Regions from separate parts of the Micromonospora sp. DT46 genome, predicted to be linked through region 1. Evidence: riboswitches for the same ligand, from Rfam matches in the RefSeq annotation. Region 1 holds a riboswitch; the other holds the start of a gene.
What was found. Region 1 has a riboswitch for thiamine pyrophosphate ahead of thiE (thiamine phosphate synthase). Riboswitches for the same ligand answer to the same signal wherever they lie in the genome.
Positions count from the first base shown of each region.

Region 2: another riboswitch for thiamine pyrophosphate. It lies ahead of ACLQ20_RS30395 (ECF transporter S component); the one in region 1 lies ahead of thiE (thiamine phosphate synthase).

Region 1 covers NZ_JBNCKW010000002.1:325,649-329,049, forward strand. Annotated here, with positions in the region: gene thiO (glycine oxidase ThiO) at 1-984, opposite strand, end outside; gene thiE (thiamine phosphate synthase) at 978-1,604, opposite strand; TPP riboswitch at 1,599-1,707, opposite strand; gene ACLQ20_RS05735 (DUF559 domain-containing protein) at 1,830-2,735, shown strand; gene ACLQ20_RS05740 (aldo/keto reductase) at 3,136-3,401, opposite strand, start outside.
Region 2 covers NZ_JBNCKW010000015.1:85,923-89,323, reverse strand. Annotated here, with positions in the region: gene ACLQ20_RS30405 (TIGR03943 family putative permease subunit) at 1-200, opposite strand, end outside; gene ACLQ20_RS30400 (permease) at 197-1,198, opposite strand; TPP riboswitch at 1,399-1,504, shown strand; gene ACLQ20_RS30395 (ECF transporter S component) at 1,578-2,171, shown strand; gene ACLQ20_RS30390 (ABC transporter ATP-binding protein) at 2,325-3,401, shown strand, end outside.

The DNA.
Region 1 (3,401 bases):
CGGGGTGAGCACGATGCCGTGCCGGTGGTGTCCGGTGGCGGCGACCACGTCGGGCCGGCCGGGCAGCGGGCCGAGGATCGGGGCGTTGTCGGGGGTGCCGGGGCGCAGGCCGGCGAGTGTCTCCACCAGGTCGTACTCGGCCAGCTCGGGCAGCAGGTCGACGGCGGCGCGGAGCAGGCGCAGCACCGCCCCGGCGGACACGTCGGTGTCGGAGCGCTCCTCGACGGTCGCGCCCACCACCACCTCCCCGTCGGCGCGGGGCACGAGGTAGACGTGCTCGCCGTCGGCGTACCCCCGGATGACGTGCCGGAAGCCCGGCGCGCCGCCGCCGGGCGCGTGGAGCCGGACCACCTGCCCCTTCACCGGCCGCACGGGCAGCCCCGTCAGGGCCGCCGCGCCGCAGCCGGCCGCGACCACGGTGACCGCGGCGTCCACGTCGGACAGGGAGCGCACGGCGGCGGGCACCAGCGTGGCGCCGGCCCGCTCGGCGGCCGTGCGCAGCGCGGGCACGAGCCGGCGCGGGTCGACCTGGTGGTCGGTTTCGGCGAGCGCGCCGCCGCGCACCCGGGGTGCCAGCGCCGGCTCGCGGTCCCGCAGCGCCGTGGGGCGCAGCGGCGTCACCGGCAGCCCGATCCCCTGCTGGTACGCCCACAGCCGCCGCGCCTCGGCCAGGTCGTCGGCGGTCAGCCCGACCATCAGCGTGCCCTCGGTCCGGTAGCCGATGTCCACGCCGGCGGCGGCGGTCAGCTCGGCGGCGAACGCCGGCCAGCGGGCGGCGGAGGCGGTCAGCAGCCCGGTCAGCTCGTGCTCGCCGAAGTACGCCTCGGCGACCGGGGCGAGCATCCCGGCGGCGACGTGGGACGCGCCGGAGCCCGGGGCGGGATCGTGCACGACGACCCGCAGTCCGCGCTGCGCGCAGCGCCAGGCGATCGCCAGCCCGACCGGTCCCGCCCCCACCACGGCGACGTCCGGTCGGTTCAGCACCCCAGCGCTCCCAGCAGCTCCGCCGTCGCCCGACCCGGATCCGCCGCCCCGGAGAGCGCCCCCACCACCGCCACCCCGTACGCCCCGGCGGCCAGCAGCGCGGGCACCCGCGCGGCGGTCACGCCGCCGATCGCGACGACCGGCACGTCCACGGCGTCGGCGACGGCGCGTACCCCGGCCGGGCCGATCGGCGCCGGCAGCCCCGTCTTGGTGCCGGTGGCGTGGCAGGGGCCCACGCCCAGGTAGCTGGCCCCGGCGGCGACCGCCTCGGCGGCCGTCCCCGGCTCGCGGGCGGTGGCGCCGAGCACGGCGGTCGCGCCGAGCACCCCGCGGGCCGCCCCGACCGGCAGGTCCTCCGCGCCGACGTGCCCACCGGCGGCACCGGCCGCCAGCGCCACGTGCAGCCGGTCGTTCACCAGGCAGGTGACGTCGTACGGGGCACAGAGCGCGACCACCCGACGGGTCAGGTCGTACGCCTCCCGGTCGGTGGCGTCGTCCTCCACGCGGACCTGTACGACCAGTTCCGCGCGGGCCACCGCAAGGGCGGCCCGCAGCACGGTGAGCGGGTCCCGCCCGGGTCGGGTGTCGGTGATGAGATGCAGTCGCCCGAGGGACGGCACGGCAACACTCCTCCCTGCGCCGGCATTACCCGGATCAGGTTCGACGGTCGGGGGCTGACAGCCCCCCTCTCAGCCCGGTCCACCGGGCTCCCGTGGGTCACTTGCGGGTGTCACCGTACGACGGATCGCCGGATCCGCCAAGGTCAGGACGCGGATTTCACATCGACCGCCCGAACCCGATGGGCGGGGCGGCGCGTGACCGTCCCGTCACGCGATGCTGTCCGGATGCCCTCCGCCGCCCGGGTACCACCCTGCCTGGCCTTCCTGCCGTTCCGGGCCAGCGCCGCGATCGCCGACGGCCTCCTGACCCGGACGATGCTGCGCGGGCCGTCCTGGCAGCGCCTCCTGCCCGACGTCCACGTGCACCGTGACGGCTATCGGGCGGACGACCACCGGATGTGGTGCGACGCGGTCGCACTGTCGCTGCCGGTCGGCGGGGCGATCGCCGGCCGCAGCGCCGCGTACCTGTGGGGCGTCGACCTGCTTCGCCGGGACGCGCCGGTCACCGTGCTGCTGCCACGCGCCGCGCGGATGCGCGCCCACCCCCGTCTTCGGGTGAACCGGTCGGTGGTGCCGGATTCCGATCGCACCCGCCTCGGCGGGCTGCCCGTCACCACTCCCCTGCGCACCGCCTTCGACCTGGGCCGCCAGGCCCCTCGGGACGAGGCCCTGGTCGCCGTTGACGCGCTGCTGCACCGCCGGGTGGTGCAACTCGCCGCACTACGCGCGTACGCCGACGCACGGCCCGGCTGGCCCGGCCTGCCCCTGCTGCGGAAAATCCTGGCGCTAGCGGAGCCGCTGGCCGAGTCCCCGATGGAGACCCGCCTACGGCTGCTCCTGCTCGACGCGGGGTTGCCACCCGCGATCGCCCAGCACGACGTTCGTAACGCCGACGGGCGCTTCGTCGGCCGGGTGGACCTGGCGTGGCCGACCCTGCGCGTCGCGGTCGAGTACGACGGCGACCACCACCGCGAGCGCGCCCACTTCCGCCAGGACGTCGCCCGACTGAACGCCCTGCGCGCGGCCGGCTGGATCGTCCTTCGCTTCACCGCCGACGACGTGCTCCGACACCCCACCCGCACCGTCGCCCTGGTGAGCCAGGCCCTCCGCGAGCGCCACCCCTCCGCCTGACCCCTCGCCGCCAAGCCACGGCCAACCAGCCACCCCGGCAACCGGCCGGTAGGCCGGGTGGCCGGCCGGTGGAGCACCATGGGTGCCTCCACCGCCCCTTGACGCCCATGACGTTCCACCGACGGGTGCGGTAGGGGTCTGCCCCGCCCCCGGGCACCGCCCCCGCCCCCGCCCCCGCCACCGGTACCGGCACCGGCACCGGCACCGGCACCGGCATCGGCATCGGCATCGGTGGAACATGGCGGGTGTCTCCGAGGCCCGGTGACACCCGTGACGTTCCACTCAGCCACCCACAGACCCCACAGCCAACGGTCGCCGGGCGACGGGTAGCGCACCGCCACCGGTGCCGCACCGCCCCCGGTGCCGCAGTGCTGCGGCGCCCGGACGGCGTCGACGTGGCTCAGAAAGTCGCGCGCAGGGCTTCGAGGTCCTCGTCGGTGGGCTGCCAGGTGCCCGCCGCCGCGTTGGCGCGTACCTGCTCGGGCGTGGTGGCGCCGGCGATCACCGAGGTCACCGCCGGCTGGGCGGCCAGCCCGCCGATGGCCACCTGGAGCATCGACAGTCCGCGCTCGGCGGCGTACGCCTCGATCGCCTCGATGGTGTCCCAGTCGGCGGCAGCGAGCCGCTGGGCGTACCGGCCGCCACCGGCGAGGCGGCTGCCGGCCG
Region 2 (3,401 bases), on a different contig from region 1:
CCGGCGGGCGTGCGCCGCAGGAGCGGGCGCAGCTCGTAGAAGAGGGTCATGACCGCGGCGGCCACCAGCAGCAGGCCGGCGGCGATCAGGAAGGGCCGCAGCCCCTCCTTGACGTAGCGCAGGTGCAGGTCGGTGAGGCTGGCCCGGACCACCGCGCCGCCGAGCAGCAGCAGGACGACGGCCTGCGCCTGCCGGTTCACAGCAGCACCGCCCCGGTCACGGCGGCCACCGCGACGGCCACCGCGAAGGTGGTCGGGGCGAACCGCAGCGCGAACCGCCGGCCGAAGACTCCGGCCTGCATCGAGATGAGCTTGAGGTCGACCATCGGCCCCACCACCAGGAAGACCAGTCGGGAGGTCAGCGAGAACTGCGACAGCGAGGCGGCGACGAAGGCGTCCGCCTCGGAGCAGAGGGAGAGCAGCACGGCGAGCGCGGCCAGCGCGAGCACCGACAGCACCGGCTCGTCGGCGAGGGTCTGCAACCAGCGCTCCGGCACCACGACGTTGATCGTGGCGGCAGCCGCCGCGCCGATCACCAGGAACCCGCCGGCGTGCGTGACGTCGTGCCGGACCGCCCCCCAGAACGCCCGCCCGCGCGGGCCGCCGTCCAGCTCCGGCCGGCGCGGCAGCCGGATCCAGTCGGCCCGGCCGAGGCGCAGCCACAGCCAGCCCATGACCATCGCCACGAGCAGGCTCGCGACGGCCCGGCCGAGGACCATCGCCGGGTCGTCGGGGAAGGCCACGGCGGTGGCGGTCAGCACGATCGGGTTGATCGCCGGGGCGGCGAGCAGGAACGCCAACGCGGCGGCCGGGGTGACCCCGCGCCGGATCAGCGACCCGGCGATCGGCACCGCCCCGCACTCGCAGCCGGGCAGCACCACGCCGGCCGCGCTGGCCACCGGCACCGCGAGCGCGGGGTGACGCGGCAGCGCCCGGGCCCAGAACGACCGGGGCACGAAGACGGCGATCACCGCGGAGAGCAGCACCCCGAAGACCAGGAACGGCACCGCCTGCACCATGACCGAGACGAAGACGGTGGTCCAGGTCTGCAACCGGGGCGCGGAGAGGGCCCGGGCGAGCGGCTCGCGGAAGACGACCAGCAGGATCAGCAGGCCGGCGAGGAGCTCCACCGACCCGACCCGCCGGTCCGGGCCGCGGGGCGCCGCCGGCTTCTCCTCGCGTACGCCAGGGGCGGCCACGCCCACCGCGCCCGGGTGCGACCCGTCCGGCGCGCGGCGGTCAGCCTCGGATGTCACGTACGTGTCCCTCTGCCGGATTCCCAGTGGCCGCCCGAGAGTACCGGGCCGGAATCGACGCCGTCGATCGACTGCGCTGGTGAGCTGCGGAGAGATCACTTTGCCCGATGATCTTCAAAGGTGTTAGCGTCGGGCCACAACTTCACATCCGACAGGGGAGCGCACAGCGCTGAGAGTGCGGGCACCGCCCGCAGACCCTCGAACCTGATCTGGGTAATGCCAGCGCAGGGAGTTCGGTCGACCTCCAGCCGCGTCGACGTCCGGCACGTTCCGGGCGCGGCGTGCGTCTTCTCCTGGTTCTCGTTAGGGACTGGGAGCAATCATGCGAGACAACAACACCGCCACCCGGTGGCGTACCGTCGATGTCGTCGTCGCGGCCGTGATCGCGGTGGCCTTCGGCGTCATCTTCTGGGCCTGGGGCCTGCTGTGGCGGGCCGTCGACCCGGCGTTCGCGTTCTTCCCCGCCAGCCAGGCGATCATGTACGGCGTGTGGCTGGTCCCGGCCGTCCTCGGCGGTCTGGTGATCCGCAAGCCCGGCGCGGCGCTCTTCTGCGAGGCGGTGGCGGCGACGGTCTCCGCGCTGCTCGGCTCGGAGTGGGGCGGCGTCACCATCGTCCAGGGCCTGATCCAGGGGCTCGGCGCCGAGTTGGCCTTCGCCGCGTTCCGGTACCGCTCGTTCCGGCTGCCCACCGCGCTGATCGCGGGCGCGCTGACCGGCCTCGGCGCGGCCCTGTTCGACTTCTTCGTCTGGAACAGCGAGTACGCCCTGGGCAGCTACCGCATCCCGTACGCCCTGCTCACCATCGTCAGCGCCACGATCGTCGCGGGTGCCGGCGGCTGGGCCCTGACCCGCGCCCTGGCCACCACGGGCGCCCTCGACCGCTTCCCCGCCGCCCGAGACCGCACCCCAATCTGACCCACCCCCTCTCCCCACCCACCCCCCTCTCCCCACCCACCCACCCCCACGACCCGGCGCGTTGATCATGAAGTTGTTGCCACGACACGCCGTGCCGAACGACAACAACCTCATGATCAACGCCCGCGGGCGGGCAGGAAGGAAGGGGGCGGCGTGGGGGCGGTGACGTTGCGGGGGTTCGGGTGGCGGCATGCCGGACGGCGGGCCTGGGCCGTACGCGGGGTGGACCTGCGCGTCGAGGTTGGCGAGCGGGTGCTGCTGCTGGGGCCCTCCGGGGCCGGCAAGAGCACGCTGCTCGCCGCGCTGGCCGGGCTGCTGCCCGAGGACTCGGGCGAGCAGGAGGGCACCGTCGAGATCGACGGGCTCGACCCTCGCAAGGGCCGGGAGCGGGTCGGCATCGTCTTCCAGGACCCGCAGACCCAGCTCGTGATGGCCCGCAGCGGCGACGACGTGGCGTTCGGGTTGGAGAACCGCGGCACCCCCGCCGGGGAGATCTGGCCCCGCGTCGACGAGGCGCTGGCTCGGGTCGGTTTCCCGTACCCCCGGGACCGCCACACGGCCGCGCTCTCCGGCGGCGAGCAGCAGCGGCTCGCCCTGGCCGGGGTGCTGGCCCTGCGCCCCGGCCTGCTGCTGCTCGACGAGCCGACCGCCAACCTCGACCCGACCGGCGCGGCGCTGATCCGGGCGGCGGTGGCCGGCGCGCTCGACGCCGACACCACGCTGATCCTGGTCGAACACCGCGTCGCCGAGTCGTTGCCCCTGGTCGACCGGGTGGTCGTGCTCGAACCCGGCGGCGGCGTCCGCGCCGACGGCACGCCCGAGGCCGTCTTCGGTACGCACGGCGACGCGCTCGCCGACGAGGGCGTCTGGGTGCCCGGCCGCCCGGTACCGCCCCGCCACGCGACCGCGCCGCCCGGCGACGTGTTGCTCACCGCCGACCGGCTCGGCCTGCCGCCCCGGCTGGCCCCCGTCGACCTGGCGGTACGCGCCGGCGAGGCGCTCGCCGTCGTCGGGCCCAACGGGGCCGGCAAGTCGACCCTCGCCCTGCTGCTGGGCGGCCTGCTCAAGCCCGGGGCCGGCCGGATCGCGGCGACGACGGCACTGGCCGGAGGCGACGCCCGCACGCCCCCGCACCGCTGGCGCGCCCCGGCACTGGCCCGCCGGATCGGCTCGGTCTTCCAGGACCCGGAGCACCAGTTCGTCACCAACACCGTCTTCGACGAGCTGGCG